3 regions of the Streptomyces sp. JLBG701 genome follow, and region 2 is predicted to be linked to each of the others. Evidence: riboswitches for the same ligand, from Rfam matches in the RefSeq annotation. Region 2 holds a riboswitch; each other region holds the start of a gene.
What was found. Region 2 has a riboswitch for cyclic di-AMP ahead of AC5DRG_RS32555 (C40 family peptidase). Riboswitches for the same ligand answer to the same signal wherever they lie in the genome.
Positions count from the first base shown of each region.

Region 1 (3,264 bases), 1.5 Mb from region 2:
CGCCCCCCGGCTCTTCGGCCCCGGCCCCTACCAGGGCGGACGCCTGCGGCTCATGGAGACGCGGGCCATCGAGGACGTCGTACTCATGCGCTACGAGCCCACCGCGCCCGGCACCGGAGACGTACCGGCGTCCGCCGACGGGCACTGGCTGGCGCTGGCCTGCGAGCTGGCGGTGCTGTGTCCGCCCTCGGGGACCGCGTTCAGCGTGGGGGCGGTGGTGGTGGCCGCCGACGGGACCGAGCTGGCCCGCGGGTACTCGCGAGAGGGCGACGATCCCGTGGTGCACGCGGAGGAGGCCGCCCTCGCCAAGCTGGACCCGGCGGATCCGCGGCTCGCCGACGCGACTGTGTACAGCAGCCTGGAGCCCTGCGCACACCGTGCCTCGCGGCCCCGGCCGTGTGCGCGGATCATCCTCGACGCGGGCGTACGACGGGTGGTCACGGCGTGGCGCGAGCCGAACACGTTCGTCGAGGCGGCCGACGGGAGCGGGCTGCTGACCAGCCAGGGGGTCGACGTGGTCGTACTGCCGGAGTACGAGTGGGCGGCCATGGTGCCGAATCGGCATCTGCTGGGCTGAGTTGCCCGCGCACGGGTCGGCAACTGGGACCTCGCGATGGCCGACGCCGCGATCGGCATCGCCGTCTTCCTCGACGACCACCAGACCTTCGACCACGCCCTGAAGCGCTTCCGCGAGCGCGTGCCCGCCTACTTCTACTTGGAGAAGGACGGCAAGGTGCCGCTCAGCCCGGTCGGCTCGACCATCGACACCGAGGAGACCCGGCCCGCCGGCACCGACGACCTCTTCGTTTCCTGGGAGACCCTCACCCACGCCGGAAATCCTGCGACGTGAGGTGCCCTGAGCGCTTCAAATCAACGCGTGTGCATGTGGTCCTCCGGATGACGTACACTGGAGTCACAACGGCGCGGGGTGGAGCAGCTCGGTAGCTCGCTGGGCTCATAACCCAGAGGTCGCAGGTTCAAATCCTGTCCCCGCTACTCACGGCCGAAGGCCCGGATCTCTTGAGATCCGGGCCTTCGGTGTATTCCGGGCCGCCGATGCCGAGCGTCGAAACCTGGACGGGCGCGCCGCCACTGGTTCTTGATCGTTGTCACGGGGGGTGTTCGCATGATCCCGCTCCGCATAACGACTGACACACCGTCAGAATTGGTGTGACTCCTGAATCGCGGTCAACTCGCCCGTTTTCTACCGGTCATGACGGCTACGTCCTGCGGAAAATCGTTAATGATCAAGCCGAACGGCTTGGAATCCAGGGCCCGCGTCTATTAACGTTCGATAACGCAGCGCGGTCGTCCCAGCCGTCACAAGAGTCGGCTCCGTGCGCACGTGCCGAATCCCGCAAGGGAACCGGGGAACCACCAACTTGGGGTGAATCACGCGGATAACGCCGTGGCAGCACGGCAGTTATACGCGCGTAGGAGACCTTCCTGCTCCGAACCCGTCAGCTAACCCGGTAGGCGAGAAGGAAGGAAAGGAGCACGCCTACGTGGCGTCCAACCCGCCCGCCCCAGAAGCCCCGTTCGTGCCGGAACAGCGCAGCCCCGAGACCTTCGTCTACGGCGGCGCCCGCACCGACGAGGGCCCGAAGGAGGAGTGGAACCCCACCGCGGAGTCCATTCTTCCCGTACGAGGCCGGCACCGCGTCAGCAAGCAGCGCGGCGGGGGACTCGCCCGCAGCTCCACCGTCCTGGGCGTCGGTGTCATAGCCGCCGTCGGCGGGGCCGGTATGGCCAGCGCCAACACCGGCAAGCCGCCCGTCTCCATCTCCATGCCCGACCTGCCGTCCGTCGGCTCGCTCATCTCGGACGACGAAGGCCCCAAGGGTTCCGCCACCGCGCTCAGCAGCGTGGGTGTCACGTCCGAGGACACCGCCGAGGGCACCACCGACGCCGGCGAGGCACTGCGCGCCCGGATCATCCTCCAGGCCGAGCAGCAGCAGGACCAGGCCGACACCGCGGCGCAGGAGGCTGCCCAGGCCGCCATCGAGAAGAAGGCCGCGGACGCCGCCGCAGCGGCGGAGAAGGCGGCCGACGCCAAGGCCGCCGCCGCGAAGAAGAAGGCCGCCGAGGAAGCCGCCGCGAAGGCGGAGGCCGAGCGCCTGGCCGAGCTGGCCAAGCAGTACACGCTGCCGACCTCCTCGTACACGATCACCAGCACCTTCGGCCAGGCCGGCTCCCTGTGGTCCTCCGGCTACCACACGGGCCTCGACTTCGCCGCGCCCACGGGCACGCTCATCAAGGCCATCCACAGCGGCACCATCACCGAGGCCGGCTGGGACGGGTCGTACGGCTACAAGACGGTGCTCACGCTCGACGACGGCACCGAGCTCTGGTTCGCCCACCAGTCGTCCATCAGCGTCAGCGTCGGCCAGAAGGTCAACACCGGCGATGTCATCGGACGCGTCGGCTCCACGGGCAACGTGACCGGGGCGCACCTCCACCTGGAGGTCCACCCCGGTGGAGCGGACACCGGGATCGACCCGATGGCCTGGCTGCAGAGCAAGGGGCTCACCCCCTGAGGCTTGTTCCTCTCCGACTTCCGGCAGTCCTGGCGACACCCCCCCGACGCCAGGGCTGCCGGTCTTTTGGGGTTTACGGAACTTTGCCATTGCCTCCGGAACAGGGCGCTCCGGTGCGGGTGTTGCTGTAGAGCATGACTTCTCTTCGCAAGCTCGGCTCCTCCGACCTGGAGGTCTTCCCGCTCGTCCTCGGCGGCAACGTCTTCGGCTTCTCCGCCGACGAGGCGCAGTCCTTCGCCGTCCTCGACGCGTACGCGGCCGCGGGCGGCAACTTCCTCGACACCGCCGACTCCTACTCGGCCTGGGTCGAGGGCAACAAGGGCGGCGAGTCCGAGACCATCATCGGCAACTGGGTCAAGGCGCGCGGCAACCGTTCCGACGTGGTCATCGCGACCAAGGTCAGCCAGCACCCCGAGTTCCCGGGCCTCACGGCCGCCAACATCAGGGCCGCCGCCGACGCGTCCCTGCGCCGCCTGGGCACCGACCACATCGACCTCTACTACACCCACTTCGACAAGCCCGAGGTGCCGGTCGAGGAGATCATCGGCGCGCTCGACGAGCTGGTGAAGGCGGGCAAGGTACGGCACATCGCCGCCTCGAACATCTCGGCGGAGCGCCTCCAGGCATCCCTCGACTTCTCCGACCGCGAGGGTCTCGCGCGGTACGTCGCCCTCCAGCCCCACTACAACCTGGTCTCCCGCGACACCTACGAGGGCGAGCTCCAGGA
Region 1 is NZ_CM178588.1:5,476,737-5,480,000, reverse strand. It holds gene AC5DRG_RS25115 (dihydrofolate reductase family protein) at 1-577, shown strand, start outside; partial or broken gene AC5DRG_RS25110 (hypothetical protein) at 596-850, shown strand; tRNA gene AC5DRG_RS25105 (tRNA-Met) at 923-996, shown strand; cyclic di-AMP (ydaO/yuaA leader) riboswitch at 1,337-1,494, shown strand; gene AC5DRG_RS25100 (M23 family metallopeptidase) at 1,506-2,537, shown strand; gene AC5DRG_RS25095 (aldo/keto reductase) at 2,672-3,264, shown strand, end outside.
Region 1: another riboswitch for cyclic di-AMP. It lies ahead of AC5DRG_RS25100 (M23 family metallopeptidase); the one in region 2 lies ahead of AC5DRG_RS32555 (C40 family peptidase).

Region 2 (3,264 bases):
GTCGGGGAAGACGGTGAAGGGGCGGGCCTTCCCGGACGGCGAGACCTCGATCAGGTCGTTGCCGGCCGCGTCGGCGACGATCCTGCGGCCGTCGGGGAGCGCGAGGACGGCGTACGGGTTGGACTCCAGCGCCGTCTTGTGCGGGTTGTACTTGTACTCCACGGCGGAGATGTCGGCGGCGATCCTCGCCTTGCCGTCGGCGACGGACAGCAGCTTGCCGAGCTTGTTCCAGGGTGGGGTGGTGGGCACGCCGGCCTCCGGCGGGGCGAAGGTCTCCACGCCCCAGACGCAGCCGTCGAGCGCGGAGACGCCGTCCACACCGGTCGCGAAGCCGCCGTCGGGCGCGGCTCCGGAGGGCAGGCCCTCGACGATCCGGTAGTGCCGCCAGGCGTTCCCGTCCCAGTAGATCTTGGTGACCGCCGAGGTGAGCCCGATGCAGGTCGTACCCTCCGGACCCTCCCCGATGCACTTCTTGCCGCCGCGTCCGGCTTCGGCGACGTACACATGTCCGTTGTCGTACGAGAGCTGTCGCGGGTTGTCGAGCCCCTTCGCGATCACGCGGACGACCGGTTTGCCGCCCGCGTGACCGCTGTCCGTGCCCGTGGCGGTCGCGGGGCCGATACCCGCGCTGGCGGCGAGTGCGACTCCTGTGGCGACGACGAGTGCTGTGCGCTTCCGCATGCCGTACCTCCCTCACCTGCCACGGCTCCAGACCGTGACTGGCTGGAAGTTAGCCCCCGGAAGCGGGCGGACGCCGTAACTCCGCACAAGTCACCACAGATCACTCCGGATCGGCCACCCTTGGTGACACGCATGAATAAGGTCACGAAAATGTATCGGGCATATCACCCATCAACCTTCACAGGGGCCACACGAGTTGGCTACCGTGCTCATCAGGCCGTACGACCCCCACCGGCGAACCGTCGCCGGGCCGCTCGGCCTCCGCCGAATCCGGTGCGCCCCAAGGCAGCCGGAACCGGGGACCCACACCGACCTTGGGGTGAATCGGTCCAACTCCCGTCCGGGACAAGGACCGTAGGGCAACCCTTCCGATCCACCCGCCCGAACCCGACAGCTAACTCGGTAGGCGGAATATGGAAGGAGTCGCCTCTCTTGGCGTCGTCGCACCGCAAAGCGCGTCCCACGGGCACGCGCGTCGCAGGCATACGGACCCCCGCCCTCGCCACGGCGGCCCTGACGTCCGTGGCCCTGCTGTCCCAAACAGCCACCGCAGCACCCTCGACCGACGACAAGCCCAGTCTTGAGGAAGTCGAGAAGAAGGTCGACGACCTCTACCGCCAGGCGGAGTCGGCGACCGACAAGTACAACGCGGCCAAGGAGAAGACCGCCAAGCAGAGCAAGCAGGTCGACACTCTCCTCGACGACGTCGCCAAGCGCACGCAGAAGCTCAACGAGGCGCGGGAGGAGCTGGGTTCGTACGCCGCGGCCCAGTACCGGACCGGGGCCTCCGCACCCGACACGGCTACCTTCCTGCTCGCCGACTCGCCGCAGGACTACTTCGACCAGGCCCAGCTGATGGACCGGATGACCGGCCGTCAGAAGGAAGCGGTCGACGAGTACATCACCGAGCAGTCCGCGACGATGCAGAAGCGCCAGGAGGCCACCGAGAGCCTCTCGACGCTCACCGAGTCGCAGAGCGACCTGAAAACGGCCAAGGCCACCGTCCAGCAGAAACTCTCCGACGCGCGCGTACTCCTGTCGCAGCTGACCGCCGAGGAGAAGGCGCGGCTCGCGGAGATCGAGAGGCAGAAGCAGGAGGAGGCCGAGCGCAAGGCGGCCCAGCTCGCCCAGCAGCAGGCCGAGGCCGCCGCGCAGGCCGCCCAGGAGGCGGACACCAGCGCCTCGACCGCCACCGCCACAGACTCGTCCTACGCCACCAAGGCCGAGAAGGCGCTCGCCTTCGCCCGCGCCCAGATCGGCAAGCCGTACGTCTGGGGCGCCACCGGCCCCGACTCCTACGACTGCTCCGGCCTCACCCAGGCCGCCTGGAAGGCCGCCGGCGTGACCCTGCCCCGCACCACCTACCTCCAGGTGGACGCGGGCACGACGGTCTCCCTCTCCAACATCCAGCCGGGCGACCTGGTCTTCTTCTACGACGACATCAGCCATGTCGGCCTCTACATCGGCAACGGCATGATGATCCACGCCCCGAAGCCCGGCGCGTACGTCCGCGAGGAGTCGATCTACTACGACGGCGAGTCGTCGATCTACAGCGTGGTCCGGCCCGCCTGACACTCGGAATGGACAAGCGGACCTGACACACGGAGTTCTGTCGCCACGCGCGCGCGAGCTGCCTTTCGGGGCGGCACGCGCGCGTGGCTGTTTTGCGGGCCGAGGCGCACTTGTTCGTGCCAGGCGTGCGCGCCCCCACCCCGCGCCAGCACGCTTTTCCGGGCGCCCGCGCGCGTGCCCCGCTCGCAACGCGCGCGAAGCTCCTTAGCATCGGCCCCATGTCCGGTATCTCCCCCCTCGGCGCCTGGTGGGCGCAGCGTCCGCCGGCGGCCGGGGCCGCCGTGATGGCGACCGGCATCATCTCGGTCGGCCTGCATCTGACGGGGTACGAGGTGCTGTCCCGTATCGCGCTCGCGGTGGCCTGCGCCGCCTGGCTGGCCCTGGCCGCTGACTTCGTCGTACGGCTGGCGCGGGAGCGGGCGCGCTGGCTGTCGGAGGCGGGGACGCTCGGCGCGCTGACCGGTGTCGCCGCGACCACAGTGCTCGGGACCCGTTTCTCCGCGGCCGGCTGGCAGACCGTGGCTCAGGCGCTGCTGGCGCTGGCCGCCGTGCTGTGGCCAGGGCTGCTCGTCGATGTCGTACGGCACTGGCGGCGCCGTATGCCCGGGGCGGTGTTCCTGGTCTGTGTGGCCACGCAGGGGCTCGCCGTGCTCGGGGCCACGCTCGCCCAGGCCGAGGGCACGGCCTGGCTCGCGCACGCGGCGCTGGTGCTGTTCTGGCTCGGACTGGTCCTCTACGGCTTCGCGCTCGCCCACTTCGATCTGCGGCAGGTGATCGAAGGGGCCGGGGACCACTGGGTCGCGGGCGGCGCGCTCGCCATGTCGGCGCTGGCCGGCGCGAAGCTGATCGCCGCCGACAGCGCGAGCCTGTACCTGTGGAACGACGACGACCGAGGCGTCCTGCGCGCGGTGACCGTCGCGCTGCTGGTGCTCGACCTGGCCTGGTACGTCGTACTGCTCGTCGCCGAGTTGCTCCGCCCGCGGCTGCGCTACGACGTGCGCCGCTGGTCGA
Region 2 is NZ_CM178588.1:6,999,963-7,003,226, reverse strand. It holds gene AC5DRG_RS32560 (ScyD/ScyE family protein) at 1-681, opposite strand, end outside; cyclic di-AMP (ydaO/yuaA leader) riboswitch at 934-1,105, shown strand; gene AC5DRG_RS32555 (C40 family peptidase) at 1,114-2,253, shown strand; gene AC5DRG_RS32550 (tellurite resistance/C4-dicarboxylate transporter family protein) at 2,472-3,264, shown strand, end outside.

Region 3 (3,264 bases), 210 kb from region 2:
ACCGGGAGTTGGCCGAGACCGCGCTGGGCAAGATCGAGGCCGAGGTCGGGCAGGTGTACGCGGCCGTCGACCAGGACGGCGTCGACGGGCTCACGCTCATCGAACCGGGGTATCTGATGCCCCATCCGACGCTGCCCGCGGTACAGGTCGGGAAGCGTGACGACCTCTGGGGCGAGCCCATCAGCAAGGTCCTGCTGCGCCACCCGTCCCTGTCCGACGACGAGTTGGCGTCGACGGCGCGCGGAGTGGTGGGTTCCCTCGCCACCGTCACGATGTCGGGGCCCGGGACCGTCGAACTCCAGCCATGCGGCATCACCAAGGCGACGGGGCTGGCGCTGGCGGCCCGGCACCTGGGCCTGAGCCCGGACCGGACGATCGCCTTCGGGGACATGCCCAACGACATCCCGATGTTCGACTGGGCCGCCCACGGCGTCGCCATGGCCAACGCCCATCCCGAACTCAAGGCGGTGGCCGACGAGATCACCCTGTCGAACGAGGACGACGGCATCGCCGTAGTCCTGGAAAGACTGTTCCCGCAGCTCTGAAACCCCCGAACCCCCGAAGCCCCGAAGGCCCGAAGGGCCCAAGGGGCGCGGGGAACTGCGCGACCAGCCACGACGAAGCCGCAGACGCAAGACGACACATCCCGGCACCACCCATCGCGGCTCTACCGGCGGAGCTAGTACGCCCCGTAGACGTTGTCGATCGAGCCGTACCGCGCCGCCGCGTAGTTGCAGGCCGCGGTGATGTTCGCGACCGGGTCGTAGGAGTCCCACGACGTGCCGGCCACGTGGTAGGCGTTGAAGGTCGGGTCGATCACCTGGAGCAGGCCCTTGGACGGGGTGCCGGCGGCCGCGTTGGAGTCCCAGTTGTTGATGGCGTACGGGTTGCCCGAGGACTCACGGATGACGTTGCGATAGATGCCGTCGTACGTCCCGGGGATTCCGTTCTGCGCCATGACCTGGAGGGAGGCCCGGATCCAGCCGTCGAGGTTGTTCGCGTATCCCAGCGAGGTGGCCGTGACCGTGGTCGTGGTGGCCGCGGACGCGGTGGTCGCGCCGATGAGCGGGAGGGCCAGTACGGCGGCTCCGGTGCCGAGGACGGCGAGCTTGCGGGCGAGGCGGTTGGGGCGCTTGAGACGGTATTGAGCGGCAGCGGGCATGGCGGATTTCCTCTCCGGCGCCTGCGAGGTGAGCTGTCGGGTGCGGGCTGGGAGGTGCCCGGCCGTGCCGCCGTAGAGCGACACGACTTAACCCCAAGCCGTACCGGTATGTCCGAAGACGTCCGGGTCCGGCGACTTACCTGGGTCCCCCGCTCCTGCCGTGCGAGTGGTCGTCGATGAGTGTGTGGCGAGCGGCGGCAGGATTCGGCGTTCCGCCCGACAGGCCGGGAACGTATGCGACAGCACATGTCCGGAACAAGTACCGGATTCACAGAACATGCCTGTTGACCTTGTTGTGAGGCTTATGCGGTGCTTGATCCTTTGCGGTCGCCAAGCCTCAATTGCCCATCGGCGCAAGGGGAGGGGCGGGTTCCGGTGCATGAAAGCGTGAATGCCCGTGAGTGACCCAACTCACGGGCGTTCGCAAGAGCGGCAAATCGGGCAATGAAGCCCAAGTAGTGGTTAACCGGCTGTCCGTGGGATCCGCTTCTCCCATGTCCGGTGAAAGACGACCTCGCCGCCCTCCGTGCAGACCACCTCGTTGGAGGTGACGAAGGCCGTCGCGTCGCAGGCGATCTCCGAGCGAGTGGTGACCGTCGTGTCCCAGGCCATCTCGGGGCGGTGCAGCCGGATCGACCAGTCCGAGCGGGTGCGGGCCGACAGGGGGTCCGACTCGTTGATCGTGTACGTCTCCAGCGCGTCCTCGGTGAATTCCAGACCGTCGGGGTACACGCGCGTACCGCCGTAGCGCGGGTCGACCTCCAGGCGCCACTCGCCCTTCGCGACATCGCGGACGACCAGTCGCTCGGGGCGCGGTTCGTCCAGCGTGGCCGGGTAGTTCACGCCGATCGGCTCCGCCTCCTCCGGTTCCTCGAAGCGGATCCCCGGCGTCAACTCGTGGTTTCGTACCGGCAGTTCCAGCGCACTGCCCGCCGGATCCAGCGTGAAGCCCGCCGCCGACTCCGGCTGGGGCCAGATCCACGGCCAGTACGCCGAGGAGACCGCGAGGCGGATGCGGTGCCCCGGCGGGAAGACGTGACCGATGCCGTTGAGCTCGAAGGTCACCTCCTCCGTGGCGCCCGGCGGCCACGCCACGGCCCGGTCGCGCCCCTGCCGCGCCGACAGGTTCAGCACACCCCGGGTGACCAGGGTCGACGAGCCGTCCGGCGCCACGTCGCAGACCCGGGCGACCACCTGGCCGCGCCCCACCTCCGACGTCAGCCGCAGCCGCACCCTCGGCCGCCCCAACACCCAGGCCTCCTCCGGCACTTCGAACTCGAAGCAGACCGACCTCGCGTCCTCGTCCCGCTGGTCCGGCGGCAGGTCGCCGTCGTTGCCGAAGGGAAAGAAGCGGCCCGCGTCGACGCCCGTGTGCATGGGGGAACGGACCGGAAGAGGGGCGCCCTGAAGGCCGTACGAGATGGTCGTGACGTTGGGGGAGGGCCAGGCCGGTTCGCCCACCCAGCGGCCCGGGAGGGTCTCGTAGACCGTCGCCGGGGGGTGCGAGTCGCTGATGTACGCGCGCAGGAGGGACTCGGACATGATGCCGGTGTCGATGCCCTTCAGGTGCTGGTCCCACCAGCGCAGGGTCTCCTGGAGGAAGCCGATCGCCGGGCCGGGCGGGAGGCCGCGGTCGGGGTACTGGTGCGACCAGGGGCCGATCAGGCCGCGTACGCGGTCCGGCGGGAGGTGTTCGACCAGGCGCAGGACCGTGTCGCGGTACGGGTCGTGCCAGCCGCCCACGGCCAGGACGGCGGCGTCGATCGCGCCGTAGTCCTCGCAGACGCTGCCGTGGCGCCAGTAGTCGTCCCGCGTCTGGTGGGCCAGCCAGGTGTGCAGGAAGGGGTCCACCCGCTCCAGGCGCTTGAGCCACATGTCGCGCCAGGACTCGCCGACGTAGTGCGGGTCGGGCGGCCGGGACACGAAGGCGAGCATGGTCGCCGCCCACGCGTGCATGTCCACGGCGAGGACGGAACCTCCCGTGTAGTGCACGTCGTTGTCATAGCGGTCGTCCGTCGAGCAGACCGTGACGATCGCCTTGAGCGGCTCGGGCGCGAGGGCCGCGATCTGGAGGGAGTTGAAGCCGCCCCAGGAGATGCCGA
Region 3 is NZ_CM178588.1:6,786,690-6,789,953, forward strand. It holds gene AC5DRG_RS31460 (HAD family hydrolase) at 1-545, shown strand, start outside; gene AC5DRG_RS31465 (transglycosylase SLT domain-containing protein) at 680-1,162, opposite strand; cyclic di-AMP (ydaO/yuaA leader) riboswitch at 1,166-1,345, opposite strand; gene AC5DRG_RS31470 (CocE/NonD family hydrolase) at 1,625-3,264, opposite strand, start outside.
Region 3: another riboswitch for cyclic di-AMP. It lies ahead of AC5DRG_RS31465 (transglycosylase SLT domain-containing protein); the one in region 2 lies ahead of AC5DRG_RS32555 (C40 family peptidase).